DNA from 2 places in the Paenibacillus sp. FSL R5-0923 genome. Region 1 is predicted to be linked to the other one. Evidence: a T-box and tRNA genes for the amino acid it is inferred to sense, from the RefSeq annotation. Region 1 holds a T-box; the other holds one or more tRNA genes.

What was found. The T-box of region 1 lies ahead of MKX35_RS09555 (valine--tRNA ligase). A T-box ahead of a tRNA ligase gene usually reads a tRNA of that ligase, here a tRNA-Val.
Region 2: it encodes a tRNA-Val, which carries the amino acid that the T-box ahead of MKX35_RS09555 (valine--tRNA ligase) is inferred to sense. The anticodon was not compared.

Annotation. Positions count from the first base shown of each region.
Region 1 covers NZ_JBBPAT010000001.1:2,150,817-2,166,069, forward strand. Annotated here, with positions in the region: gene hemB (porphobilinogen synthase) at 1-882, shown strand, start outside; gene hemL (glutamate-1-semialdehyde 2,1-aminomutase) at 925-2,226, shown strand; gene MKX35_RS09545 (RluA family pseudouridine synthase) at 2,223-3,158, shown strand; gene MKX35_RS09550 (LysM peptidoglycan-binding domain-containing protein) at 3,521-4,891, shown strand; T-box leader at 5,233-5,515, shown strand; gene MKX35_RS09555 (valine--tRNA ligase) at 5,671-8,307, shown strand; gene MKX35_RS09560 (bifunctional folylpolyglutamate synthase/dihydrofolate synthase) at 8,313-9,689, shown strand; gene murC (UDP-N-acetylmuramate--L-alanine ligase) at 9,696-11,075, shown strand; gene MKX35_RS09570 (GGDEF domain-containing protein) at 11,357-12,523, shown strand; gene MKX35_RS09575 (GGDEF domain-containing protein) at 12,560-13,717, shown strand; gene MKX35_RS09580 (glycosyltransferase) at 14,053-15,237, shown strand.
Region 2 covers NZ_JBBPAT010000001.1:5,027,197-5,042,449, reverse strand. Annotated here, with positions in the region: gene MKX35_RS22650 (hypothetical protein) at 1-372, opposite strand, end outside; gene MKX35_RS22645 (hypothetical protein) at 699-938, shown strand; gene MKX35_RS22640 (hypothetical protein) at 1,032-1,172, opposite strand; gene MKX35_RS22635 (hypothetical protein) at 1,673-1,837, shown strand; gene MKX35_RS22630 (hypothetical protein) at 1,858-2,055, shown strand; tRNA gene MKX35_RS22625 (tRNA-Val) at 2,287-2,358, opposite strand; gene MKX35_RS22620 (hypothetical protein) at 2,490-2,792, opposite strand; gene MKX35_RS22615 (site-2 protease family protein) at 3,117-4,193, shown strand; gene MKX35_RS22610 (hypothetical protein) at 4,298-4,510, shown strand; gene MKX35_RS22605 (GNAT family N-acetyltransferase) at 4,618-5,061, shown strand; gene MKX35_RS22600 (DUF3892 domain-containing protein) at 5,147-5,386, shown strand; gene MKX35_RS22595 (MBL fold metallo-hydrolase) at 5,451-6,188, opposite strand; gene MKX35_RS22590 (copper amine oxidase) at 6,353-6,907, shown strand; gene MKX35_RS22585 (DUF1292 domain-containing protein) at 6,988-7,299, shown strand; gene MKX35_RS22580 (aminotransferase class I/II-fold pyridoxal phosphate-dependent enzyme) at 7,430-8,905, opposite strand; gene MKX35_RS22575 (MFS transporter) at 9,002-10,291, shown strand; gene MKX35_RS22570 (hypothetical protein) at 10,579-11,175, shown strand; gene gndA (NADP-dependent phosphogluconate dehydrogenase) at 11,442-12,857, shown strand; gene MKX35_RS22560 (shikimate kinase) at 13,129-13,677, shown strand; gene MKX35_RS22555 (rhodanese-like domain-containing protein) at 13,682-13,987, opposite strand; gene aroA (3-phosphoshikimate 1-carboxyvinyltransferase) at 14,097-15,253, shown strand, end outside.

The DNA.
Region 1 (15,253 bases):
GGAACAGGTGTGAAGAATGAGATTAGCTCGATGCCGGGCGTGTACCATTTTTCGCTGGATACTTTAAAAGCAGAAGTGGACGAGATTGCCGCACTAGGCATTCCGGCTGTACTGTTATTCGGGATTCCTGAAACGAAGGATGCTATCGGTTCTTCCGGTTTCGCAGAGGATGGAATTGTGCAAGAGGCTACTCGCTTGATCAAGCAGTGGTACCCTGAGCTGTTGGTCGTTGCAGATACCTGCCTTTGTGAATTTACGGATCACGGACATTGCGGGATGGTGCATACGCATACGGTAAATGGTGTGGTACACGGTGATGTCATCAACGATGCTTCGCTAGAGCTGTTGACCCGTACGGCGGTATCCCAAGCTAAAGCTGGAGCAGATATAATTGCCCCTTCGAATATGATGGATGGATTCGTACATGCGATTCGTGCGGGACTAGATGAGAATGGCTTTGAACATGTGCCGATTATGTCGTATTCGGTCAAATATGCTTCGGCATTTTATGGCCCTTTCCGCGAAGCTGCGGATTCAGCGCCACAGTTCGGAAATCGCAAAACCTATCAAATGGACCCTGCCAATCTGCGCGAAGCGCTCCGTGAAGCAGAATCCGATGTGCTGGAAGGTGCAGATATGTTAATGGTGAAGCCGGCTCTGGCTTACTTGGACGTGATTCGTACGATCCGCGACCAGTTTGATTTGCCTCTTGTGGCTTACAATGTGAGTGGCGAATATTCCATGGTAAAAGCAGCAGCGCTGCAAGGCTGGATTGACGAGCAAGCCGTTGTGCTGGAAATGCTGACTGGCATGAAACGGGCCGGAGCGGATATTATTATTACTTATTTCGCAAAAGATGCTGCGCGCTGGCTGCGTGGTTAATCTATACCTGTGTGACCAAGAACAGAATAGGAGTGAAGATAGATGAGTAATGAGCCAATGGCGCGTAAAGAGGAAGCGTCCCGCAAGGCTTTTGATGAAGCAAAACAATATATTCCCGGTGGGGTGAACAGCCCTGTACGGGCGTTCAAATCCGTAGGATTGACTCCGATTTATGTGGATCATGGGATCGGATCGCGTATTTATGATATCGACGGCAACAGCTTTATCGACTATGTATGCTCATGGGGACCGCTGATTATGGGTCATGCGCATCCTGAGGTTGTAAAGGCATTGCAGGAGACGGCGGTAAAAGGGACAAGCTTTGGCGCACCAACTTTACTTGAAACTGAAATGGCAAAAATGGTTGTCGAACGTGTAGCCTCTGTAGATATCGTACGTATGGTTAACTCCGGAACGGAAGCTACGATGAGTGCGATTCGTTTGGCACGTGGTTATACAGGACGCAGTAAAATTTTGAAATTCGAAGGATCCTACCATGGTCACGCGGATAGTCTGCTTATTAAAGCGGGTTCCGGTGTAGCCACATTAGGTCTGCCGGACAGCCCAGGTGTTCCCGAAGGTGTGGCAGTAAATACAATTACAGTTCCATACAATGATTTGGAGTCCACTCAGATTGCTTTCGAACGTTTTGGCAGTGAGATTGCCGCAGTGATCGTAGAGCCGATTGCCGGCAACATGGGTGTTGTACCACCACTTCCGGGATTTCTGGAAGGACTTCGCAAGTTAACTTCAGACAATGGATCTTTGCTTATTTTTGATGAGGTAATGACAGGCTTCCGTGTCAATCGTGGTTGTGCTCAAGGCTTGTTCAACATTACTCCGGATATTACCTGCTTCGGCAAAGTCATCGGTGGAGGACTTCCAGTAGGCGCTTATGGCGGCAAAAGAGAGATCATGGAGCAAATCGCTCCTACGGGACCGATCTATCAGGCTGGCACACTTAGTGGTAATCCATTAGCGATGGCGGCAGGACTCACTACGTTGAAGCTACTGACACCGGAAGTTTATGATCGACTTGAGCAATTAGGGGCGCGTCTAGAGGCAGGCTTGAAAAAGAATGCAATCGAGACCGGTGTTCCACTGACAATTAACCGTGTGGGCTCTATGGTCTGCCCGTTCTTCACAGAAGGACCTGTAACGAATTTTGAGACAGCCAAGACTAGCAACACGGACCTATTCCGTCGTTATTTTGGTCATATGCTGAGCCAAGGGATTAGCGTACCACCTTCACAGTTTGAAGGCATGTTCGTGTCGGCTGCGCATAGTGAGCAGGATATTGATGATACCATTGAGGGCCACTATAATGCCCTGAAGGCCCTTTGAGTATTGGAGCCGGAGAACGAACCGGTGGTGGAGCTTGGACTAGACGTGGGGAGTGGCTGGAAGTAACACCTGGCAAAATCATTACAGGAGCCGAGGATTCTGAAGCTGCAATTGATAAGTGGCTGCTGGAAACTGTAGGTATGCCTGAGAAGCTTCGTCTGCGTCTGCGCCGCGAGGGGGGCATTCAGTGGAAGGGAGATCGACTGCGACTGGCACTTTTTCCAGATCGTGAAGCCGGCATTGAACCGGTATGGGAAGAGCTTGAAGTGTTGTATGAGGATGATTTTTGCTTGGTTGCCCACAAGCCGGCAGGCATGGCGGTTCATCCGGATGGCAGTGGCTTAGGTGTAACGCTGGATCACCTTGTAGCTGCGCATTATGTCGCTACCGGTGTTAGTGCAGCTGTAAGGCATATTCACCGACTGGACAAGGATACAACAGGTCCGGTGATGTACGCGAAGAATGAGTTCGCACAGCTTGTCCTAGACGAGAATATGCGTGAAAAAAGCATCTCGCGGCTCTACGCCGCGATCGTCGAAGGCACAGTGCCGCCTACGCTTAAAGTGATCGACGCGCCGATAGGGCGCGATCGTCATCATGCGGCGCGGAGAAGAGTCTCACCCGGCGGACAGTCCGCCGTGACTCGAATCCTCGGACGCGAAGCACTGCATGGCGGGAGCCTGGTGCATGTGCAGCTGGAGACCGGACGGACGCATCAGATTCGCGTCCATCTCAGCCATATGGGTCATCCCTTGTATGGGGATGCGCTATATGGCGGGCCGGTCTGGGCTCCCAGCGCTAGTGGCAGACATGCGCTCCATGGCGAGCTGCTGTCTTTCCGCCACCCTTGGAGCGGTGAACAACTGGAAGTAAGCGATCCGTGGCCGGAGGATATGCTTCAGCTGCGGGAGCTGCTGTCTGAAGCGCCTTGACGGCTACGTTATAAACCTGAGAATCGTGGTATCAGCAAATGCTGGTATTACGGTTCTTTTTTTATCTATTTTTTCGTGGGAGTAAATAATTTTCTGTTTTTTCAGAAAGAAGCATCTATCTATGTCCTAATAGCAAAAGCAGCATATAATACTTTGTTCATGCGGAGTAGTTCATCTATTGGCCGGCAGATAGGTTCGAATAGTCCCTGAATTTATGAAATTAATAGCATCCTGTCCGGTTAGTGCCACCAAAGTTGTCATGCCTTTCTGTTTGAAGCATATACATGTGGGGAGTAACATTTTGGGCTTATGCTCTGGGCCTGTCTCAGGGTTAGATTATGCCAAGAAGGAGGACATATCCCGTGTTTGATCAGTCCCACGGCTTGCGGTTTGATATTTATGAACGCATTCACCTATCGGAAGAGCTTCCGGGAATAGCTGAGCTGGAGGAGGTTGAACTACTTCCGGAAATCCAGGTGATTCAGCGGGAGGATCGTGCCGAGTTATATGGTCAGCTGTTGCTTACCGGACTCTACCGGAGTGAAGATGACCGAACACAACGTCTGGAGCATGCCATTCCCGTTGAAATCACAGTTCCGCTTACACGCGTCAGCTCGATTGAAGATATCGGGGTGGAGATCGAGAATTTTGATATTGATCTGCTCACGATGCGCACAGTGAATATAACAGGCGTATTATCACTGCGGGGAATCGGTGGTGCGGAGCCTCAACCACAACCGGCCTGGCAGCAGGAAGAGTACACAGTTGCCTATTCCCCTCTCAGTGATGACAGGGTAATCGAAGCATCTGCAGAGAACCAAGAGCACGAAACTGATGCACTTTATGAAAATTCTCAGTGGACCTTTGGCGAGGATGCATCGGAGGTTGCCGTAGAAGAACATGAGCATGCTGAAGCTAATGCAGACGCATCAGAGGCTCCACTGGTCTCAAGTGGAGCTGGTCATTCGTCCCCTATAGTGAATTTCTCATCCGCTCATGAGAAGGACAAGGGCGCGAAAGCTCGGACGCATAGTCTGGATTCGCAAACAGAGGATTCCAAAGCAGGAATAGCGGATTACTGGTTTAAAGCTGAGTCACAGAATGAAGCTGAGGCCACTCAGCTGAATCAAGTTAGCCAGGCGAGTCAAGCGGATCAGGAGCAAGAAGCTGAATATACTTTTGCTTCAAGAGAAACCGCTGTTCCAGCAGCTAATGCTGATGTGGATCAAGATATTGCCGTATTCGCTTCGGAAAACGAGGCCAATAATGAGCTTCATGCACAAGAAGAGAATGCTCAGCCGATCCACGAGAATACGAATGAAGTTTTTGTTTCTCAAGAGACTGTGCCACAGTCAGAGGAGAAGCAAGATCTTAAGATTGCGCTAGGAAGCAAGAAAGATGCTGAGGCTCCAGTCAAAGAACATCTCACCTTCTCTTCATTACTCAGCTCTAGTCGTTCTCGTAAAGAACAAGAGGCTCTCCTATCTGAAGGAAATGCATCGGCTGCAGCGATCATTCCAGAGGCCGGAAATAATACGGAGTGGAAGAGCAGATTCATTGCTGGAGCAGATGGCGCTAACCTATTCCGTAAGGTTCGCCTTTGCATCGTGCAGCGTGAAGAAACGCTGGATACAATCGCAGAGAAATATCAGCTAAGTGCGCGGGAGCTGGGAATGTATAATCGATTGTCTGGGCAGAGTGTAGAAGAAGGGCAAGTGTTGTACATTCCGTAATTGAATTACAATGCGTACTCATATGAATAGGTGAATCCCGATCTGATAGTAGATCGGGATTTTTGTCAAATATAAGAATATATAAGTTTCACGTTATACATTATCCTTATATTTCTCGAATAAACGCTTACCCTCCGTAAAAGGATGTCGAAGGCGTTTATTCTTGTGTGACCGGAGAACGTTAGAATGTGGGGTATCTAACCAACGCAGAGTGATGAATCGAATGAAAATTCGACATATGCACGCTATAAGTCGAAATTCCGCTTAAAGTCCCGCTGTAGAAGCCTATTCAGGTTGACTAGGGATGACTCAAAATGTATTATGGAGTAAGCAATATCTAAGTAAAGACTGGGAACGGGAAGAGTAGGCGGTCAGCCCTTCAGAGAGCGGAATGCAAGTGCTGTGACATTCCGTAGGATACAGCCACCGAAGTCGCCCCGGAGTCGCCCTTCTGAGCTTGTCTTCATGGATATGAAAGATAAGTTAGGATGTGGCCGGTAGCAGCCGTTATCTGTACGAGTGTCGCGCTAAGCTTCTGAACCGCAAGGTAGAGAAGTGCAGGTTTATTTTTCATTGGCGCGAAACAAAGGTGGTACCGCGAAAGAATGGCCTTTCGTCCTTTGAGACGAGGGGTCTTTTTGTTTTTTAGAAACCAACTACAAGTAACCAAGTGGAGGTATCAGAGAATGGCTGACCAAAACCATCTAACAGCGGCAGAGTTGCCGAACTTGCAAGATACAGCGGCAGATGCTGCCGCTGCAAATGATTCTAAGAATGAAATGCCAACCACGTATGATCCGAAATCGGCAGAAACCAAGTGGTATTCCTATTGGACAGAGGGTGGATATTTCCGTGCAGGCGGGCGTCCAGATGCAAAAGCATACAGCATTGTAATCCCGCCGCCAAACGTAACGGGAATGCTGCACATTGGTCATGCGCTTGATTTTACGCTTCAGGATATCCTGATTCGTACAAAACGGATGCAAGGCTTCGACACATTGTGGCTACCAGGTACGGACCATGCCGGTATCGCAACGCAGACAAAGGTAGAGCAAAAGCTGCGTGAGCAGGGAATTTCTAGACATGATCTCGGCCGTGAGAAGTTCCTGGAGCAGGTGTGGGAGTGGAAAGATAAATATGCGAACACCATTCATGAGCAGTGGGCTAAGATGGGGCTTTCCCTTGACTATTCCCGCGAACGGTTTACCCTGGATGAAGGGTTGTCGAAAGCTGTACGCGAAGTATTCGTTAAGCTCTATAATAAAGGCTTGATCTACCGCGGCAAACGCATTATCAACTGGGACCCGGCGGCTCGTACAGCATTGTCGGATATCGAGGTTGAATATAAAGAAGTTAATGGTCACTTGTATCATTTGCGTTACCCACTCAAAGACGGTAGCGGATTTATTACAGTAGCGACCACGCGTCCGGAGACCATGCTGGGTGATACAGCGGTTGCTGTTCATCCGGAAGACGATCGTTATAAAGATCTGATCGGCAAAACATTGATCCTGCCGATTATCGGTCGTGAGATTCCGATTATCGCTGATGATTATGTAGACAAAGAGTTTGGTAGTGGTGCGGTTAAAATTACACCAGCTCATGACCCGAATGACTTCGAGATGGGTCAACGTCACAACTTACCGCAGATTAACGTAATGGATGAGAGCGGTACGATGAATGAAGAAGCAGGACCTTACCAAGGTCAAGACCGGAGTGTATGTCGTAAGGCTATCACTGCTGACCTGAAGGAGCAAGGTGTGCTGATCAATATCGAAGATCATGTGCATCAAGTAGGACACAGTGAACGCTCTGGAGCGGTTGTTGAGCCGTACTTGTCCACACAATGGTTTGTAAAGATGCAGCCACTGGCTGAAGCTGCCATCAATGCACAGAAGGATGGGAACGGGGTTAACTTTGTACCGGACCGTTTCGAGAGAACTTACCTGAACTGGATCGAGAACGTACGTGATTGGTGTATTTCCCGTCAGCTGTGGTGGGGACATCGTATTCCAGCATGGTATTCCGAGTCTACTGGTGAATTGGTTGTGGCAAATGACGAGGAAGAAGCGCGCCGGATCAGTGGTCTAACCGACTTGAAACAGGACGAAGATGTACTGGATACCTGGTTTAGCTCTAATCTGTGGCCTTTTGCCACACTAGGATGGCCAGATGAGAACAGTGCAGATTTCAAACGCTATTATCCGAACGATGTGCTCGTAACAGGCTACGATATTATTTATTTCTGGGTAGCGCGGATGATCTTCTCAGCTCTTGAATTTACCGGAGAAAAACCTTTCTCAGATGTATTGATGCATGGTTTGGTACGGGATTCCGAAGGTCAAAAAATGTCCAAATCACTCGGGAATGGCGTAGACCCCCTTGAAGTAATCGAGAAGTATGGCGCAGATGCAATGCGTTACATGATTTCTACCGGAAGTACAGCTGGACAGGATCTACGCTTCCGTTGGGAAAAGGTTGAGCAGGCGCGTAATTTCGCCAATAAGATCTGGAATGCATCACGCTTCGCGTTGATGAATTTGGAAGGCGTAAGCTTTGAAAATATTGACATTTCGGGTGAGCTAAGTACTGCTGATCGCTGGATTTTGCACCGTCTGAACGAAACTTCTCGTGAGATTACGCGTCTAATTGACTCGTACGAGTTCGGTGAGACCGGTCGCCAGCTGTACAACTTCATTTGGGACGATCTATGTGACTGGTATATTGAGTTCGCGAAGCTGTCACTTTACGGATCAGACGCCGCGGCCAAAGCGAAGACACAGTCTGTACTTGCCTATGTACTAGACCGCACAATGCGCTTGATTCATCCGTTTATGCCGTTTATTTCGGAAGAAATTTGGCAGCACCTTCCGCATGAAGGGGAGACGATTACGCTGGCTGCATGGCCGGAGTATGATGCTGCTCTGGAGAATCCGCAAGCCGTAGCGGAAATGAACCTGCTGATGGATGTAATCCGGGCCGTTCGTAATATCCGGGCTGAAGTGAATGTACCGATGAGCAAAAAGGTTGAATTGATCATCAAAGCGGGTAATGAAGAGACGCTGAGTATTATCACCCGTAACGACAACTACATTGGACGCTTCTGTAATACATCTTCCTTCGAAGCTGGACTGAATCCAGAAACGCCGGATAAGGTAATGTCCGCTGTAGTAACAGGAGCAGAACTGCTTCTGCCATTGTCGGGACTCATTGATATTGAACAAGAAATCGCTCGTCTGGAAAAAGAAGTACAGACGCTGAACAGCGAAGTAGAACGCGTAGAGAAAAAGCTGAGCAATCAAGGCTTCGTGGCCAAAGCTCCTGCTAAAGTTATCGAAGAGGAACGGGCGAAGCAGGCAGATTATTCTGCTAAACGTGAGAAAGTACTTGCCCGCATCGCAGAGCTGAGAGGATAAGAGACATGGATGACCTAAATCGGGGTGGAAGTACCGCCCCTCTTGCGACATACACCGAAGCGGTTGATTGGATCAAGAGCCTAATCCCTTTTGGGATACGGCCAGGTTTAGATAGAATCGAGATGTTGATGGACAAGCTGGGAAATCCGCACCGTCGGCTGAAGTTTATTCATGTGGCGGGTACGAACGGCAAAGGTTCAACTTGTGCTTTTTTGACTAGTGCACTTATACAAAGCGGCTATTCAGTAGGCACCTTTACATCTCCGTATATTACAAAGTTCACGAACAGGTTCCAATATAATAATACGGACATCTCTGAAGAAACGCTTGTCGAGCTGGTTAACCAATTACGTCCACTAGTCCAAGAAATTTCGGAAACGGAGTTTGGCTCACCTACGATGTTCGAGGTAACTACAGCTGTGGCCATTCTATTTTTTGCGGGCGTCTCTTGTCCTGATGTTGTCGTATGGGAGACCGGGCTTGGGGGAAGGCTGGATGTAACGAACATCGTGACTCCGATTGTTTCTGTGATTACTAATGTTGGTCATGATCACATGGATATTTTGGGAGATACGCTAGAGAAGATTGCAATGGAGAAAGCCGGAATTATTAAGACGGGCGTACCTGTTGTTAGCTGCGTAACTCAGCCGGAAGTCGTAGCGGTTCTGAAAGAGAAAGCAGCGGCTTGCCGCTCTACTCTTTATCTTGCCGGGGAAGATTTTAGCTATGAGGCTAATGAAATCCGTGAGGATGTGCAGACTTTTCATTTTAAGGGTCCCTTTCGTTCGCTTGAACTTGGGATCGTAATGAAAGGCGAGCACCAGATTAGCAATGCGGCAGCTGCCATGATGGTACTTGAGGTTCTGCGTCAGTATATGGCCTTTATGCTTGAGGATGAAGATGTGTTTGAAGGTTTGCGCCACGCATTCTGGGCTGGAAGGCTGGAAGAGGTAAGCAAGTCTCCAAGGATTGTACTGGACGGAGCACATAATCCGGAAGGTGCGGAGAGTCTTGCAAAAAGTCTGCCTCAGCTCTATCAATACGGTAAATTAAATTTACTTATGGGAATGCTGTCAAATAAGCATCATGAATCCTACTTTAAGCATATACTGCCTATAGTGGATACGCTCATCCTGACCGAACCGGATTTCCAGAACAAAATGGACGCGGAGAATCTGCAAGTTATCGCAGAAAGTCTGCGGGAGAAATATGCCAAGGAAAACTTGGCAATCATAGTAGAACATAATTGGGGAAAAGCGCTGCAGCTACTGAAGTCGATTACAGCGGAGGATGACCTTGCCGTCGTATCTGGTACGCTGTATTTAATCTCTGACGTACGCGGTACACTTTTGCAGCAACCCGATACTGAAAAAGGCTGGTGACGACTGTTGGATACTACTGAACGTGTGCATTTTATAGGGATCGGCGGCTACGGAATGAGCGCGATTGCCCGGGTAATGCTAGAAATGGGATATACAGTTACGGGCTCCGATGTGGCTGCCCAAGAATTAACGGATAAATTGATTGCTAAAGGTGCCAAGATTTATATCGGGCATACAGCAGAACAAGTAAAAGGTGCGGATCTAGTCGTATACTCTACGGCTTTGTCTAGTGATAATGTGGAATGGGTGGAAGCTGAGCGTCTTAAGATTCCAATTCTGCATCGTTCGCAAATGTTAGCCCGTTTATTGAATGAACGTAAAGGGGTAGCCGTTGCTGGAGCACACGGGAAAACTACCACCTCCTCCATGATTGCACTTGTGATGGAAGAGTGCGACGTTGATCCAACGTATATTATCGGTGGAGAGATTATGAATGTAGGTACGAATGCAAAGGCGGGACAAGGTGAGTTTGTAGTAGCGGAAGCGGATGAGAGTGATGGCTCTTTCCTGCACTATCACCCTTGGCTTGGGATCGTTACGAATGTTGAAGCGGATCACTTAGAAAATTACGACGGAGACTTTAACCGTCTTAAGGCTGCATACGTGCAGTTCATGAACCAAACGCGCGAAGATGGAACTGCTATAGTATGCGCTGACGACGAGAATGTGATTTCTCTTTTACCTGAAGTAACAGGTAAGGTGATTACTTATGGCATCAAGTCGAACACTGCGGATTATATTGCCACTGATATCGTTCTAGGCGATCGTCAAGTATCGTACACGATGAATCATAATGGAGAAGTGCTTGGACGGATTGAACTCTCAGTTCCCGGACAGTACAATCTTTATAATTCAATGGCAGCGGTAATCGCTTGTTTGAAATCAGGGATTTCTTTCGAGAAAATCGCTGAAGCGATTGTGAAATTCCATGGTGCGAAGCGCCGTTTTCAAGTGCTCGGAGAAGTCAATGACATTCTGGTCATTGATGATTATGCGCATCACCCTACAGAGATTCAGGCAACGATCAGTGCTGCCAAGGCGACAGGAAAACGGATTATTGCGGTATTCCAACCTCAGCGCTATACACGTACTTTCTTCCTGTTAGATGCTTTCAGCCGTGCCTTTAGCGAAGCTGACGAAGTCATCATCACTGATATTTACTCTCCGGCTGGAGAGAAACAGATCGAAGGTGTTACTTCTGCGAAGCTGGTTGAGCTAATCGTTAAGAACAGTAATGCGGGCGCGAGACATCTGCCAACCAAAGAAGATGTTCTAGCTGATCTGACACCTCGTATTGCTCCAGGTGATCTGGTGATTACGATGGGCGCAGGCGATATCTGGAAGGTCGGATACACACTGGCAGACGGGTTGAAGAAGAAGCATTAAGTTTACAAATTGAGGCTAATTCGAGGATATTTATATTCTCTATTCAATAGCACTTCCCAAAAATTTCGTTCAGATAATCCTTGTGTTTATCTGAAGGGAGTTTAGAGGGAAGTGTTTTTTGGTATTGTTAACGTATTTACTGATATAGTTATAAAGTGCTATAGTGCTGTCAGAAGAGGATCGATTTTTCAACGTATATTTGGGGTCCCCACAAAGTACCTGAATACGTTATCGAAGCAAAGCCGCACTTGGTGGGGATATTTTCGCATAGGTGGTGACGTATGAGCTCCCTGCTTGAAATTAGAACACTGATTTATTTGTTTATTTTCGGAAATTTATTTATATTGCTGCTTATAACCAATTATCGAAGTACCGCTGTTAAAGATACAGCCTCCACCTTGTTCATCCGATCAAAGGAAGTGCAGCTACTCTTTTGGTGTTCGATTTTATTATGGGATTATCTCCCTCATGCGTTGTCCATTCCGCTTAGCAATGCTCTGATGCTTGGAGGGTGCTGTCTCGAAATTACAGCGTTACTGCTGATGATGGGAGTACTGGGGCCAAGAATAAAGCGATATTACATCATTCTTTCGATATTGAGTGCAATCAGTTTTAGTATTATCGCATTATTTTTTAATCAAACCAACTTGCGTATCGCCTGTACTTCACTTTGGTCTATACTGTTTGTAGTTTATCCGGCTTATCATCTAACTGTGAATAAAAAGGCTACACCTCTTCAAAAAATATTAGGTGTATTATTTTATGTATTTGCAGCGATTATGCTGATGCGGGCACTTGTTGCACTGATTTGGGAGCCCGAGATGAATGTGTTCTCCACCAATCTTACGCAGTATTTGTATTATCTGGGGATGTATTTATTATTTATTGTGGGGGCTGCCGGTTTTATTCTACTCTCAAATGAGCATTCCTTCGTCAAACTAAAAAGAATAGCTAGTTATGATGATTTGACTGGGATTCTAAACCGTGGGGCATTTCTTCAGGAAGCGGAGATAAAGCTTGAAAAGGCAGTTCGAGTGCAGGAGTACTTCTCATTTTTGCTATTGGATTTGGATTATTTTAAACAGGTCAACGATACTTATGGTCATGATACCGGTGACATTGTACTGGAAGAGTTCGCATCGACGATTAAAGATAATCTCGGAAATGGCGATTTGTTTGGCAGACTGGGGGGCGAGGAATTCGCAGTCATACTCTGTGGGGTAGATGAGCAGAGCTGCGACCAGAAAGCTGAAGCGCTTCGTGAGACGATAATGAATACTTCCACTAATAAGGTTCAACAGGGGTACACAGTTAGTATAGGTGTAATTACGATCATGCCAGATCAGGAGATCTCGATAAATAAGTTGTACAAGCTAAGCGACAAAGCGTTATATAAGGCCAAACAAGAGGGAAGAAATAGAGTCATCAGATACCGATATGTATACTGAGAGTCAGGAATACTAGGGGAGGTGAACTTCACTTATATGCATCTGGATCTCCAGACACTGCTGGTGTGTCTCTTTTTGTGGCAATCGTTCACGGTGCTGCTTATCGTGGTGTATCGTTTGCGTTATGCGCAGGAACAGACTTCTTCATTGTTTATCACAGCAAAATATTTGCAACTAGCAGCCTTGATCCTCTTATTACTGAAGGATTTTATAGATACACCGCTTAGTCTACCGATCATAGCACTTCTTGCTCTGGCTGGAGGCACGCTCGAAAGCTTGGCGCTTCTAATGCTTCTCAGAGTATTCGGGAGCAAGGTGGAGAGATATTATTCTATATTATTCGGAGTATCCATTCTCGTTGTGGTGCTTATGTATTTGTTGATGCCAAAGGATCCTCTCGTTATTCCAGTCGCTTGTCTGGGTGGAGTTCTGATTATAGCCTATCCTGCTTATATACTATGTCTGAAGGTCATGGAGACTTCGCTACAAATAATAATGGGACTGCTATATTGTCTTGTCATCTTGTCGTTGGCGGGTAGAGCCTTGGAACCGCTGTATTCCGTATTAGGAATCAATACACAAGTTGCACAATTTCTTTATTTGTTTTTTTATCTCGGGATTTATTTGTATATGTTTCTAGGAACCGCGGGAATTATGCTGCTTTATAGAGAGGATTCCTTTGCAGAAATGGAGCGGGTAGCAACTTATGATGAGTTGACCGGTATTTTGAATCGCAGGTCGTTCGTTCTGCGTGCTCGGCCTTTAATAGCTGCTTCAGCGATGAAGAAACTGCCCTATTCTTTTTTACTGCTGGATGTCGATCACTTTAAGAGCATAAATGATAATTACGGCCATAATACAGGTGACCAAGTACTAACTGATTTGGCGTCTAAAATAGAGCAACAGCTTGGCCATGGTGATCTGATCGGAAGATTTGGGGGAGAAGAGTTCGCAGTGCTCCTGCACAGAGCCGATGAGAAGAGTAGTGATGTTATTGCTGAAGGAATGCGCACAGCTGTTATAGGTTCTATGATTCATGGCGTACCGCTGCACTACACGATAAGTATTGGAGTCATCACGATAGAATCGGGCGAACGTTTTTCACTAAATAATCTCTACAAACTTTGTGATAATGCATTGTATCAAGCTAAGAAAAAGGGTCGGAACTGCGTTGTTAGAAGCTACGAAATATAAAAGTGTCTTCCTTTCGTTATTAGATGAGGAAGACACTTTTTTGTTTGCATAGGGAATAGTTCAGAATACCTAACGAGTATAAAATTTTGGAATAGAAAATTCATGTTCGTGTATTACTGGAAAAGTAGTTTTTTTGCTTGAATCTTCAAAAAAATAGCGATATATATAGGTTTATCGCAATGATTTTCGAATAAAGCATGAAAATATATAAAAATTTTAAAGGTTTCCCTATAAATCGACAAAAATTTTATGTGAAATGAGTTACTATTGAACTGCATCTAAAGTTGCAGTGATAAGTAGAGAGAATTTATATAAAAATTCAAGGAGCCAGAGTCATGCGAGAAAGAATGCTGTTCCTTTCAGCACAGAATCAAAGCGCAGAGGATCTAGAAGGAGAAATGAGAACAGGGAGTATTCTCGAGATTTTGCTAGGGAAATTTGATATTGATTTGCTGACGTATGCCAGTACGCACAAGGATATGTCTACAAATGATGGAACTGCACTAACGGTTCATTACATTAACGGGTGCATTACCTCGTGGAGATCTATGCTGCGTCCCTTACATATATTACGGAATTTCACTAATCGGAGTCATGCGGAGAAAGACATGAAGAGTACCATCATGGAGCTTTGTAGATCGAATAATTACAGACATGTATTTATATCGCATAGCTTGCTGGGAAATTGCATTGATATGGTTCGTAATCTGCTTCCTGAGGCCAGTGTTATTACAGATACGTATCGTTTTGAGAGCGGGCTTGCCGTTGGAAAAGAAATTGGGAAGCCGAGCAGCAGTAATCCTTATTATAAACTAAATGAGGCTTTGGTTCGGCGGAATAAGCGGAGACTAATGAATAAAACGGGTGTACTCTTGGCAACCTCGGAATGGGATGCCCTTTCATTCAAATCTCTATCCTTTGCGGATGCCCGTAAAGTTCATGTTGTTCCTCATTTCATAAAAATGAATGAATACGACGCTTTTACTGAGCCTGTTGCAAAAGAAAATTCAATGGTTCTGCACTGGAATATGAACACCAGACAGGGGATTAAGGCTGCCCAAAACTTCTTTAAGAAAAGCTACCCTTTGATTAAAGAGCAAGTGCCTGATATCAAGTGTTACATCACCAGTCATGAGGTTCATACGGATGTATTGTCGCTTGTAAAGGATGATGTATCAGTTATTATCACTGGACCTTTGAAACCGTCTGCTGATTATATACGTCGTGCTAAAGCGGTTCTTGTGCCTATTCTTGAAGGTTGTGAAGTCTCCAGAAACATTCTGGAATCATGGGCACTCAAAACGCCGGTGGTTACAAGTTCTATAGTATGCGAGCGATTGAACTGTGAGCATAACCGTAATATTTTGCTTGCTAATACCTCAGTTGATGTTGTTGCTAGTGTAATAACGTTGTTAAAGAATCCTGAGATGGCAACGATTATTGCTGATCGGGCGCATCGCACATTGTTGAAGGATTACGAAGTGAATTATGTGAAGAATAAGATTCTTAGTCTTGTGTAAAAGGTACACCGGAGAA
Region 2 (15,253 bases), 2.9 Mb from region 1:
TGTATAATCAGCTGATTCTATTACTGAAGCGTTCTTAAGTTTGTTATTCTCAGGTGTCTCGGTAGATTCAGCCATTTGAAAAATTGGTTGTACATCAGGAAGTATATTTTCGGATACGAACTTCTTTTTCGCTTCGATATCTGAACCATTCAGGAAAATTTCCACATAATCGAGAGCTAATTTCTCGGATTCTGAAAGTTTCTTCTCTGGCACTGGTGTTGCAGCAGCTGTTTTTGAAGAGTCAGCTGTTGCTTCAGACTGAGTAACTTCTGCAGATGTTGTATTCTTTTCCTCTGAATTTGATTTGGAGCTACCACATCCTGTAAGAAGTACAATAGTTGCAACGATACATAAAAAAGTCTTTATTTTCAATCTTATATCCCCCTAAATCTGATAGTAAATACTAATTAATTCTACCAGATATAGGAATGGTAATCTATGTATGATGAAACCATTATATTGGATAATCGTATTCCTATAAAATGATGTTGAAAGGTCGTGTGCGTGATGGATAACGGGTATTTTGTTGGATGGGGTACATTGGCATTAATAAATGCTGGGTTAGCACAAGGTAAAAATAGGAGTGGATTAAACTGGTTTTTAATTTCATTGCTTTGTGGCCCATTGGCTACATTTTTTCTTGTAATATCGAGTAAGCTGCAAATTCATTAGCCCATTATATTTCGGGAGGGGATTTTTTGCTGAAAGCACTAAGGCTGTTCGGTATTTTATTTAGTGCAGCAACAATCATTCTGGCAATACTATTTTTCCGTGGTCAGGATCAAGTGATCATGTCTTGGACAATGATGGGGATGTGTGGAGCTCTGATTTTTAATGGAGGAGCTACCTATTTTAAAACTAAAGATAAAATGGCTGCTCTGTCTTCGATTGTTGGGATGGTACTCTTAATATTCTCGCTTACTAAATTTCCATTTTAATAAAACACCCCATCAACCAATAAAGGTCGGTGGGGCTTTTTTACGTTTTATCTCTTTTTCAATCAAGTTATAGTAGGTTGCTGCAGGCTATGCTTATTTTTTTTTCTTCTTTGTGGGTCCAATCTGGCGCCTTACTTTATTGTTCTCATCAACCTCAATAATATAAATGTCCTTCACTGTACCGGAAAGAGTAAACCATTCACGTAGAGCATCAGCTTCAGTCATTGGTCCCAATATTCGTTTTCCCCTATAACATATAAAAAACACTCCTACTCCTTAGTGAGTTTGCGAAAATGCAATAATCCTCAAAACGATACTCATTAACGATTTTCAGTAAGTCTCATTATTTTATATTAATGCTAAATTATAGGAGATGCAATGTTGAGAGGTTGTTCCTGTTTAGTTCAAGTAACGTTTAGATAAGGAATCATAGGGATGAGACCCCATAAGGAGAGATAACGGTTCCAGAAGAATGGAAATCAACGCTGTGCGAATTTGATGTCATCAAAGAAGGTTATTGGAAAGGTTGGGGACACCTTAGACCAGTGGTTTTCGTGGTTGTTTATAGATTCATGGCGATGTTATTTTTGACTTTTCGAAGTTTATGCGAAGCTATCAGCAAGCACGATAATAAACAGCGATTGACAAAATAGAAGAGCTGCCTAATACTAATTGATAATCATTATCATTGTTTAAGATGTAATTAACTTAAATAGATTGTGTAACGGATCGGAGTGAAATGCAAGATGAAGCTGGAAGATCATATTGCCGCATGGAATTATACAGCCGTTAAAGTGCTGGATATTCGACATGCTGTGATGGAGCCTGGGGACAAGCTGCAAGGCTATATATTGATTTTTCATATTATTCCGATAACTAATCTCTTGATAAGCAGCTAGATTTTGTAGTTGAGAAGCTAGTGTCAACGTATGAAAAAAATAGAAAGCTAGATGATAAAACAGCTGTTATCCCTAATTTAAGAGGGAAATCGTATTTCGGTCTGTTTTTACTCCTAGGAATATTGCTGCTGCTTTCAGTAGCGGCTTCTTTCTCTTTTGGCTCTGATTCCATGAGCCTGAAGATGGCATGGACAGCGATAGAATTGAAAGGATTGTAAACAGGCTTCCACGTATTTCATGTTGCAAAAGTGGGAAGGGAATTATATATCAGTAAAGCGGAATTTAGTGATTGGTTGGAGGGTAGAAGCGATGATATTTTCCCAGAGGATCACATGAACTGATACGAAAAGTAATCGCGATTCGTATCAAATTCGTCTCACAGGGGTTTTTAATAGAATGATAAGTGAATAGAAAACAAAAAAAGCCTTGAAATTCAAGGCTTTTCGATATAGGACGGATGGGGTTCGAACCCATGACCCCTACCCTGTCAAGATAGTGCTCTCCCGCTGAGCTACCGTCCTGCGACGAATTTCATAATACCATACGATAGAGTAGGATGGCAATTCTTTTTTTACAATCTATAGGGATGATAGTTTACATAGTCTTTAAAATAATAAGAAAAGGGGATGCCGCTCCATCCCCATGAGCTACGTCAGATAAAGAACGGAAGTAGAAATATATCGCTTATACCGAAAAAAGGAATGCGTCGTGGAAAGAAGCGACGTCTTGGGAAAAAGCCAGGCCGGAAACCAAATTGTCTATACGCCGATTCGTGTGTAGGCATTCCGTTTAAACGTTCTACCATTTCGTTGCTAGGAACCGCAAGAGTAACATAGTTTTGATCTACATGGGCAATAAAGCCATCAAAGGACTGACCGTCAGTCGTTGTAATACCAACGTATTTGTTCATACAATTCCAACTGACCTGTTGATGTAAATTTGCATTTGTATCCATAAATAACCTCCTCAATTGAATAACCCTGATAACAGTCTATGGTTCGTAGCCTATAACGTTCACGGCGTTAGCCTATAGGGTAACCATAAAATTCGGGTTATTTTGTGTGAGGTGGGGGGGATTGAAGCGGAATTACTGTCTTTCCTTGAATAATAGTGAAAATTATCCATTATCTGTTTGTTTGATGTTGAAACGATTCTAAAAGTTGCGTCGTATACTTAGCCGAGTGCTTTTTTATGGAAATACTCCTTAAGCGCTTATGATAAAATGGAGGGTAATGTACAGCAGTTAGATAAAAATTGAAAGAAAAAGGAGCTTGAGATCTTGCCGCAAAATGAGCAGAAAAAGAATTCTTCCACGCCATGGAAATGGTTGGGGGGCGGGGCGGCGATGCTCCTGTTTAAAGGAAAGGCGATTTTGTCTCTTCTGAAAATAGGTAAAATTGCCGGGCCGTTAATATCAATGATGATTTCAATATGGGCTTATGCTTTGATTTACCCGTGGGGGTTTGCCGTGGGCTTTGTCCTGCTCTTGCTAGTCCATGAATTAGGACATGTAATAGCAGCGAAACGGATCGGGCTTCCAGTCAGCGCTCCACTGTTTATACCGTTTTTGGGAGCTTTAATTACAATGAAAAAACAGCCGCTGGATGCCCAGACGGAAGCTTATATTGCTTTTGGAGGTCCGATCTTAGGAACTATTGGGGCTACAGCCGTTTTTGGAGCGGCTTATTACATGGATAGTCCACTTCTCTATTCCTTGGCTTATATAGGTTTTTTACTTAATCTGATCAATCTGCTGCCGATTCACCCGCTTGACGGTGGCCGTATTGCAACCGCGGTGACGCGTTGGCTGTGGCTTGTGGGGCTAGTGGGTGGTTTAGCCATCATCATCTATATGCGTTCGATCTTGTTCTTTATTATTTGGGCGTTATTTGCTTACGATCTGTATAACAAATATGTGAAGAGACGCACTAACAATCGCCTTTATTCTGTAACGAAGAGTTTCTTAATTCCAGTAGAGCCACTTAGAGATGCAGGCTACATGATTCCAGGACCAGAGCATAGAAGAGATTTACCTTTTACTACTTATAGTGATTTGGAAAGACAGCAGTATGTAGGGGTGAGATGGGATCAACTGAACTATATTGGTAGAGCTACGCTTCCGCAACAATGCATCATTGAAAAGGTACGTATCTCGCAGCTAGAGCCTGTGACCTTAGAGAATGGGCTTCATCTTAAGATGAATTGTGATATCAGCTATTCGGTCTACGAGAACGATAAGTATTACGATGTGCCGGTTAGCTCACGCTGGAAATACGGTATCGCTTATTTTGTATTAGCTGGCTTTCTGGCAGGAATGATGTACATGGTCCATGTCGTTGGAAATGTGAATCTATAAGGGTTAGAATCGGGCAATGAAGTGATCCAATGGTTTATAAAACTCATGAACCGTCAAAGCTGTAATGAGAATAACCGCAGTTGAACGGTGAAAGGAGTAAAACCATGCCTAAATTTTTGAAATGGGAAGTCGGCGTTTGTTTGCTGTTACTGATGGTTTTGGGAGGATGTTCCGAGGCGAAGCCAACAAAAGTCATGGAAATCAAAGAAATGACCAACCTAGATGGAAAGCCAAAAGGTCAGTACCCTCCATTGTCACCAGTGATGCAAGACACATACAATCGTTCGATTCCTGAAGAAGTATATTCTGCAGATTAGAGCAGCGTAGAAGACGATTTCTCATGCTCAGGCTTTTCTTTCTAGTCGAATTTTTATATAATAGACAACTATCGTTGGATACATAGAGAGAGGAGTTTGGGACTAACATGGCGGCAGAAATCTTACGGGTAACTACAGAGGAACAGCTTCAAATGGGGCTGGATATTCGTACCAAAGTATTTGTAGAGGAACAAATGGTACCGGCTGAGGAAGAAATTGATGAATACGATGTTATCGGTCCGAATGCGCACCATATTCTAATTATAGATGAAGGTGTACCTGTGGCTACGGGAAGATTGATTTATTACAAAGCAGGTACAGCCAAAATGCAGCGTATCGCCGTACTGAAAGATTATCGAGTCAAAGGATACGGACGTGTTCTGTTGCTAGCTATGGAAGAGCTTGCTCGGGAGCTTGGACTGGAAGCTTCGATTCTTGATGCACAGTGCCAAGCTGAGAATTTCTACAAGAAGCTAGGATATGAAGTGATTTCTACGGAACCTTTTTATGACGCAGGTATTCTACATGTACGGATGCAGAAAACTCTTTAAAAATAGTGCACATAATTTACCGTTCCATGAAGCAAGCTAGGATGTGCCATATGATGGCAAATCCAAGCGCAAGGGGCGAGCTGAAGTGCCAAATAACGAACGCGAAAGTTTCGTAGCTGTACAGAAAAATGGAGACGGAGATTTAACCAGTTTCCAGACCTCTACAGGACGTGTCCTGGCGTATGATCAAGCGCTTCAAGAAGTACAGGCCGGAAATATTGCCGGAGTGAATGCTTTTAAAGGTAAAGACGGAGGAACTTATATTCGCGGCGACGCGGATGGGGATCCAACCAACAATTTGGATAATCTTCCGAGTTTCTCATAGTTCTAAAGGCAAAGACCGTACATACGTCATCGGACGTCAATGTACGGTCTTTTTTTAATCATAATCAGAGTTTATAAATTACATGCTGATCAATAAACTCCATCTCTCCAGTAAGCCCGACGAATTGAGGTTGTTCATCGCTATAATGCATGAGCTTGATGATACGTCGAACATCTTCAGGTAATGACATTAACTCCTCCAGTGTGGTGTGAACAACACCTGATCCACCAAGCTGACAGTCATGCAGAATCATACGGATGCCGTGCTCACGGACAAGGCGTATAAGTAGATCCGGCTGAAAAGTCATGTCCGCGCTGTAGAAAATCTCATTATTTATTAGAAGGGAATAGCTATCTTTGCCAGGAATATGCGGCGTATGTATGATCTCGAGCGTAAGAGAAGGAGCGAGCTTGTACGTAATTCCGGGTTTCATAGGTTTAACCTCGAAGATATCGGTCAGGGAGGCTACTGCATCTTTTTGATATAATCCACCCTTTAAGGTGTTGTTCCAAAGTGGCTCAACAAGCGTCTCAGGTAAATGTAATCTCATAGTTTTCCCGTATACGTGCTTTAGTGTAAGTGCTAGCTCTTCCAGACCTCCAACATGGTCCGCATGAATATGCGTAATTAGAGTAGCGTTTACGTCACGGAAGGATTTCCCGATGGTATGCATGGCAAGTGGAGCTGTAATCCCGCAATCAATCAGTAGGGTATAATCATCAGCTAGTAGCAAGCCATTATTGTTAAAATAGTTTTTTGCAAAAGCATTGCCAGTTCCTAGCATTTGTAGGCTCAGACTCATAAGAAAGTACCCTCCTGAAATCGCTGTTAGCTAATATATCAACTTTGAACAAGTACATAATATCATTTTTCGGAAGATGAATGAAATATTTACCTACAATTAGCGCAACTTGCTGAGACAAAGTAAGTATACATTAATAGCATGAATTATTTGGAGGGTTTCAAATGAATAGATGGAAAAAAGTCACTTTATGTGTGTTTGCTTTTTCCTTGATGGGTGGCTCCTTATTGTTCGCCGATTCTGTGAGTAAGAAAATCAGGGTATGGAACAACGGGACGGAAATTGTAGACGGCGGTTATTTGATTGATGGAAAAACATATATTCCCGCTAGAGAAGCGGGCGGGGTAGTGAATTGGGATGGATCTGGTAAAGTGACGATTCTTAAGCCTAATGTTCATATTGTTCTTTTTAAGGATAATACGGTCTTTGGTAACGTAAACGTAGGCAAGCTTAAGATTAAAATATTAACCCAGGTAGATAGCTTAACAGAAGAGGTTTCAGCTGTAAAAGTAGCCATAACGGACCCCTCTGGTAATGTTAAGGATATTCAGTCGCAGGAGCTTGAAGGCTCGCAGAAGGATAATTTCTGGTTTCCGACCTCGGAGTTTACTTATGATTTTAAAGAAACCGGCAAATATCGGGTAGGCTTCTATATGAAAGCTTCCAAAAATGCGGATTACGTTCTTGTGTCAGAAAAGGTAATTACAGCTCTTAATTAAGGGTTCTAAATTGACCTGAACTAATCTAACGTGGTAGTATACCAGATGTAGGATAATACAATTCAAAGTGAGGTATTACAATGAGCGATCACAAACATGAGCATGGTGAAGCATGCGGTTGCGGGCATGATCACGACCATGAGCACGAGGAGTTTGTGCTGACCTTGACGAACGAGCAGGGCGAAGATGTTGAAATGGTATTGGTTGAAACTTTCGACATCGGTGAGAAACTATACGCGCTGCTGTTAGAAAAGGAAAATCCTGAAGCGGATGGCATTATTCTGCGTATGGAAGAAGAAGACGAAGAAATGGTATTGTACAATATCGAAGATGAAGAAGAATGGAAAGCTGTTGAAGAAGCTTACAACAATCTGCTTGCTCAGCAAGAATAGATTTTAGCGACTAAATTAAGCTGTTCTATTGTGTATATGACAGTTGATGTTTATATACAGAAACCCGATACTTATTATGGTATCGGGTTTTTGTATAAATGAATGAAGTTTTTTAGGAAAATAATGGATCTTAGGAAATAGGATCGGCTTCTACAATCACTTTTATGTTCGTGATGCTGCGATCTTCAGGACCTTTAACCGGAAGTCCGATCTCCACATGGTCAATAATATAATCGATGTTATCCTGAGTGATAACCTCGCCAGGGAGAAGAATAGGAATTCCAGGCGGATATACATATATAAACTCTGCAATAATGTAGCCAGCAGATTCACGGAATGGAACTAACTGCGTATCCGCATAAAAAGCGTCCCTTGGAATCAGAGCAAGCTGTGGAATTTCTGGAACCTGAACCTTAAGTTCGTAGATTTCACCCTTGCTGTAATGAATGGCGGACAACACCCGAAGTGCAGCTAATAATTTATCTACTGATTCTTGGGTATCACCTGGGGTAATAAGGCAAAGAATATTATACATGTCACTTAGTTCTACTTCGATGTTGTACTTCTCGCGCAGCCAGTTTTCGGTTTCGTATCCTGTGATCCCTAAATGGCGCACATGAATGTTCAGCTTAGTTGGGTCATGATCAAATGTAGCTTCTGTCCCAAGGATCTCTTTTCCAAAGCTGTACAGGCCTTCGATCGTATTGATCGTTTCGCGTGCGTAGTTGGACAGTCTGATGGTTCTTTCCGCCATTTCATGACCGTTCAGCGCGAGATTACGTCTTGATGTATCCAAAGACGCTAATAAAATATATGAGGTAGATGTTGTAGTCAGCATGCTCATAATGGTCTGTACCCGTTGCGGGTTAATCAGACCCGTCTTAGCATTAAGATTCAGTACCGAGCTTTGCGTCATGGAGCCGCCAAGTTTATGCACACTAGTGGCAGCTATGTCCGCTCCGGCCTGCATGGCCGATACCGGCAGATCCTCATGAAAATGAATCAGTACTCCATGTGCCTCGTCCACCAATACGGGTACACCGTAACGGTGAGCCAGGTCGACAATCGAACGCAGGTCGGCGCATACACCGAAGTACGTGGGATTGATTACTAGAACTCCTTTGGCGTCTGGATGACGCCTTAACGCTCGTTCCAGCGAACTGGTCGTTATGCCGTGATCTATCCCGAGATTCTCATCCTGAACAGGCGAGACAAACACAGGCTTGGCTCCGGAGAAGATAATGGCCGACATCACAGATTTATGAATGTTGCGCGGCACAATTATTTTATCACCCGGTGAGCAGACAGAGAGGATCATCGTCATGATGGCATTGCTCGTGCCCTGTACGCTAAAATACGTATAGTCGGCGCCGAAAGCCTTCGCAGCCAGCTTCTGAGCTTCCTGGATTACTCCAGTTGGCTGATGTAAATCATCAAGCGGTGCGATGTTGATTAGATCGATGGATAGAGCGTTATCGCCGATAAACTCACGGAATTCGGCATCGGTTCCTAGCCCCTTCTTATGCCCCGGGATATGAAATTGAACGGGATTGCCGGCGGCATGCTTTTTTAAAGCTGTGAAGAGGGGAGTACGGTGTTGATTCATTTAATGCTGTCACAACCTTTCGCGAATATTAAAATTTAAGGCAAGCATCAGTATAACAAAACAATCTACAGAATACTAGGATTTGGATGTGATAGAATGTCCACGAAAGCTGCGCAACGTACACATATCAGTTTGACGTCGCCATTTATCATGGAGATGTGGGTAATTATTTTTTTAGTTGAGTTTGTTAAAGGGTCGCTACTTGTCGCTTTGTTACCCGTATATATGGAGAATATTTTGGGTCTATCTGTTACGGTAGTAGGCTTTGCCTTTGCACTCCAGTATTTGGGGGATAATCTATTCCGCAGTCCTTCTGGCTGGGTTATGGAGCGCATAGGATTTCGCTGGACCATGACAAGTGCCTTGTTGTTGATCCTAGTAGCTGTTGGAATGATAATATATGCCAAAACAGCAGTTACGCTCTCGATTGCCTGTCTTATTCTTGGGATCGGGACATCCCCGCTTTGGCCTTGTGTGATGACCGGAATAACGGAATTGGCGGGATCTACTAAAAGCGGCAGCAGTGGTGCAGCTATGGGTGCTGTAGAGATGGCATCGCTCGCAGGAACGGGAATCGGTCCGATTGTAGTGAATTTTTTGATGGATCAGGGTGGACAAAGCTATCGTGTAGCCTTTTTGGTCCTGCTAGGGTGTGCTGCTGTAGTAGTTGTAGTTGCCCTATTTCTACCTAAAAGAATCTCGTCAAGTGGCACTCATGCAGTTGTTAGGGACATGGAGGGGCTTGGTGGAGTCGTTGAACGTAAAAAAATTAGTCCGTTAGAAAGTATAAAAAGAACACTACATCAGGTCAGAACGACGCTTAAAGTCAGTCGCCTACTATATCCGGCCTTATTTCTTCAGGCTTTTGCCATTGGCTTGATGACGCCTGTAGTTACCTTGTTTGCACGTACGGAGCTTCATGTTAGTCCAAATCAGTTTAGCCTACTTCTGATTGCCGGTGGTGGGATTACGGTGCTCGCTCTAATTCCAGCAGGCAAGCTGGTAGACCGAATAGGAACAACTGTGTTTCTGAACATTGGCTTTTTGCTCGCCGCCTTTTCCCTTGCCCTGTTCTCACAGGTACGCTGGCTCCCGCTTGCTTTTATCGCGGTGGCATTGGTCGGTATAAGCTACGCGCTTATTCTCCCGGCATGGAATGCCTTTCTGGCTAAGCAAGTGCCTAAAGGGGAACGAGGGACTGTATGGGGGCTTTTCTTGACCTTGCAAGGCTCAGGGATGGTGGCAGGACCCGTGATATCAGGGAGACTATGGGACCATGTAGGTCACGGTGTTCCGTTTCTGATGAGTGCAATTGTAATGTTGATGCTCTTTGGGCTGCATTTACTAATTGTACACAGAACGAAGTTGAAATTTAAAACTAGTTGACCTTAGATGTGAAAAGCCGCTGACAACCTGAGAATTAGTTGTCAGCGGCTTTTTTTAGGAATTAAAAGGACTAAAAGAAATAAAAATTCAATCAGCGTTTGGAGAAAGTCTGTTGCGGGTAAAAATAGTCAATAAACCAAGTTACCGCTACATAAACTGAAGTATAAAATAAGACTAAGACGAACGCAAAAGTAACTACTACTTGAAGAGGTCCGGCAGCCATAAATAATCAAGAATTCAACAATTGAGTTGGCTTTGCAGATGTGAAGCAGTTAGGGGGGAGTGCCGTGAACAAAAACGACGAGGTGGAGTATTGTAACCTGGAGCTGCGTTTCGACAGACAGCATATCCAGGACCTGATCAAGGATTTGATTCAAAAAGGTTATTCCCTATATTGGAGCGAGAACGAACAGGTCTTTGTAATTTCGGTCCGTACGGGTCGTAAACTGGTGAAATTACGTTTTCAAAGGATCAAAGATGGCTATAAACTCGTGGGTGACTATATGATTCGTGATGCTCGCTTGTCAGAATGGATGGAGAAGTTAATTGGGGACATGCGAGGCCATGCCATTGTAAAGCGCTTCCGGGACCGTCAGATTATTATTGAAAATATTTTGTTCGGCGAAGTGATTCGTCTTGTTGAAATCTCGGGTTATCAGCAGCGAGTCTTATACCAGAAGGGTCCTATGCTCACAGATGAGGAGCTGACCAAGCTCTATTATTCTGTTGAAGGAGAGGAACGAATTCGCCAGCGTAGGATTGAAGTGGATGAGCAGCTGGATCGATTAAATGATGCAATTAAGGCTGAGGATATGATTCGCGCGGAGAAATGCCGAGCTCAGCTTACCTTTTTGACGAAGGAATTGTATATGTTAGAATGGTAAACAAGGTGCCGAAATAAGTTGCTTAGGGGCACCCCGAATTTCGGGGTGTCTTAGATTTGTTTTAGAACTTGCAGACAGGGGTTCACTTCTGGCGCTAAAAACGTTAAAATAGTCATTGTGATCATTTTCATATTGGCAATGGTTTTGTCGATGAATTTGATCTTTATTCGCAGGGCAGGCTTTGCTGTCTCTGATAAAGGGTGGTATTCTTATACTGCGAGAAATGGATTTCCCAAAAATATAGGGTGCAAAGGGTGGAGGACCAGATGGCAAAACAACAAATCGGCGTTATTGGCTTGGCGGTAATGGGCAAGAATTTGGCTCTAAATATCGAAAGCAAAGGTTTTTCCGTATCCGTGTTTAACCGCTCACCGGAGAAGACACATGATCTTCTTGCTGAGGCGGAAGGTAAAAACCTCGTAGGCACATTTTCGGTTGAGGAATTTGTAGCTTCGCTGGAAACACCGCGCAAAATTCTGATCATGGTTCAAGCTGGTAAAGCTACTGATGCTACCATCGAGCAACTGTTGCCGCATCTTGATCAAGGCGACATTATTATCGACGGAGGAAATGCTTATTTCCCTGATACGGTTCGTCGCAGTAAATATCTAGAAGAAAAAGGTTTCCGCTTTGTCGGAACTGGGGTTTCTGGCGGTGAAGAAGGAGCTCTTAAAGGGCCTTCCATTATGCCTGGCGGTCAAGAAAGCGCGTATAAGCTAGTTGAACCAATCCTAACTGCAATCTCAGCTAAAGTTAACGGTGAGCCTTGCTGTACATATATCGGACCAGACGGTGCGGGACACTATGTTAAAATGGTGCACAACGGTATCGAATATGGTGATATGCAATTGATCTGTGAAGCTTACCAGCTGCTCAAAGACGTTCTAGGTCTGGATGCAAAAGAACTTCACAACATTTTCAAAGAGTGGAATAGCGGTGAGCTCGACAGCTACCTGATCGAAATTACTACAGATATTTTTGCTCAGTATGATGAAGAAACTGGTAAACCAATGGTTGACGTGATCCTTGATTCCGCTGGCCAAAAGGGAACTGGTAAATGGACAAGCCAAAGCTCATTGGATCTTGGTGTACCTTTATCCATGATTACCGAATCCGTATTCTCACGCTTCCTCTCTGCAATGAAGGATGAGCGCGTAGAAGCAAGCAAAGTGCTTAACGGACCAGAAGCTACACCATTTGATGGTGACAAAGCTGAATTCATCGAGAACGTGCGTAAAGCATTGTTTGCAAGTAAAATCGTATCCTATGCTCAAGGTTTCGCTCAACTTCGCGTAGCTTCCGACGAATACGGTTGGGATCTGAAATATGGCGAGTTGGCTAAAATTTGGCGCGGTGGCTGCATTATCCGTTCCCGTTTCCTACAAAACATCACGGATGCTTACGAGAACAATGCAGATCTTAAGAACCTATTGCTTGATCCTTTCTTCAAGGATGTTATGGACAATTACCAATCCGCATGGCGTAAAGTTATCGCTTCAGCTGTAACGATGGGTGTTCCAGTACCTGGATTCTCCAGCGCATTGGCTTACTATGATAGTTATCGTACAGAAAGACTGCCTGCGAACCTGCTTCAGGCACAACGCGATTACTTCGGCGCACACACGTTCAAACGTGTAGACAAAGAAGGCGTTTTCCACCACAACTGGATGTCTGCAGAATAATCTAGTTTATTACGGTTATAAGCAATGACGCCTTCGGCGTCCCTAAAGGACGGTAAGAAGCGTTTATGCGAGAAATATAAGGTTAATGTATAACATGAAACTTGTACTTTCTTATATTTTAAAAAAGTGGCCCGAATTGCTTCACCAGAAATGGGGAGGCTTTCGGGCCTTTTTTGTTGAAGTTTTGATGTGTATTTACTATGTGAAGCAGATTGTCTAATGTTTTGACCCTGTGTTATGATATGACAAATATCGCGGTTGGAGGATAGACATGGCTGGGGATACAGAAGAATTTAAAAAGTTCAACGAAGAGCAAAGAAATAAGAACATTATTTTAGTAGGGATGATGGCAACGGGGAAGTCAACAGTAGGCGCAATTTTGGCCGAGGAACTGGGTTACGAGCTGGTTGATCTGGATCATGTCATTGTTGAAACTGAAGGCCGAAGTATTGCAGAAATTTTCGCGGAAGATGGAGAGCATTACTTTCGAAGCGTGGAAACAGCAGTACTAAAGCGTATGCTAGAGTCTGAGAATAAATTAATATCTACTGGTGGTGGCGCGGTATTGGCGCCGGGGAATACAGATTTAATGCTGAGTAAAGGGCATGTGGTTGCGCTAACGGCAACAGAAGAAGAGATTATTGCCCGCGTTAGTGGAGATCAGAATCGTCCGCTGCTCGCCGGCAATGCAAAAGAACGGGTTAGACGTATCATGGAAGACCGTCGAGAAGCTTACCTGTTCGCGCATTACACGGTCGATACAACGGGGCTGACAGCGGCAGAAGTGTCGCAATATATTTTAATGCATTACCGCGGCTGAGCTTTTAAGAGAGTGTTTCATTCCATTCAATCATACCGCCGCTTAAATTTGTAGCATGATAGCCAAACTGTTGTAGATATTCGCAGACACGCTGGCTTCGAGCACCGGAACGGCAAATAAAGATCACTTTGGCATCGCTTGGAATATCCTCAGTGCGGTGTGGAATTTCTCCCATGGGGATATGCTGTGCACCGGGAATCATCCCGAAGGCAACCTCTTCGTCTTCACGAACGTCGATGAGTACAAGGTCTTCCCCTGTCTCTAGACACTGCCGCAATTCTTGCGGTGTAATTTGTGGAACATTATGCATGGTTGTGACCTCTTTTCATCAGAAGAATGGTTTAATGATAACACAAGCATGGAATACCCTGTCAAACGAGCACTACATACAACTATATCTACTAAGGAGAGTTTATATTATGGACGTTATTGTTAGGCCAACGCCATCCCTGCAAGGAGAATTTGGGGCCCTCTCTTCCAAAAACTATACCACTCGTTATTTGCTGGTTGCCGCATTGTCAGAAGGCGTAAGTACGATTTATCATCCGGCACATAGTGAAGATAGCGATGCCATCCGTCGTTGTATTGCAGATTTGGGAGCTGTACTCACAGAAGATGATGAGAAGATTGTGATTCAAGGCTTTGGTCGCAAACCTAAGGATGTTAAGGAACTTAATGTGGGGAATGCTGGAGCAGTACTACGTTTTCTAATGGCTGTTGCTGCGCTGAGCCCTGAAGTTACATTCGTAAACACGTATCCTGACTCATTGGGCAAACGTCCACATGACGACTTGATCGTGTCTCTAGAACAGCTTGGTGTGAAGGTAGAGCATAATGAAGGTAAGTTGCCGATCACGATCCGCGGTGGCAAACCTGTTGGGGGTAGAATTACAGTTTCAGGTGCTGTCAGCTCCCAGTTCCTAAGTGCTCTATTATTCTTGACACCATTGCTTGAAGAAGATAGTGAAATTATTGTCCTTGATGATTTGAAATCAAAGGTTGTCGTAGGTCAGACGCTAGAAGTATTGGAGCAGGCTGGAATTGTGGTTCATGCGGCGGATGATTATATGTCCTTTAAAGTGCCAGGTCGTCAAGCCTATGCGGCAAAAACGTATACCGTTCAAGGTGACTATCCTGGCTCTGCGGCTATTCTAGCAGCAGCTGCGGTTACAAAGTCAGATGTTAAGGTACATCGACTTGTGGAACAGAGTAAGCAGGGAGAAAGAGCCATTGTTGATGTGTTGCGTATGATGGAAGTACCGCTTACTCATAAAGAGGGAACAGTTCACGTACAAGGGAACGGCGTTCTAAAAGCTGTTGAATTCGACGGAGATGCTGCAACCGATGCGGTGCTGGCTATGGTAGCTGCTGCCGTATTTGCTGAAGGCACTTCACGATTCTATAACGTTGAGAACCTTCGGTATAAGGAATGTGATCGTATAACTGATTACTTGGCAGAGTTGACTCGTGCAGGAGCCAATGTTGAGGAACGCCGCGATGAAATTATCGTTCACGGCATGCCTGAAGGCGTCGAAGGTGGTGTGACGATTAACGCGCATTACGACCACCGTGTAAT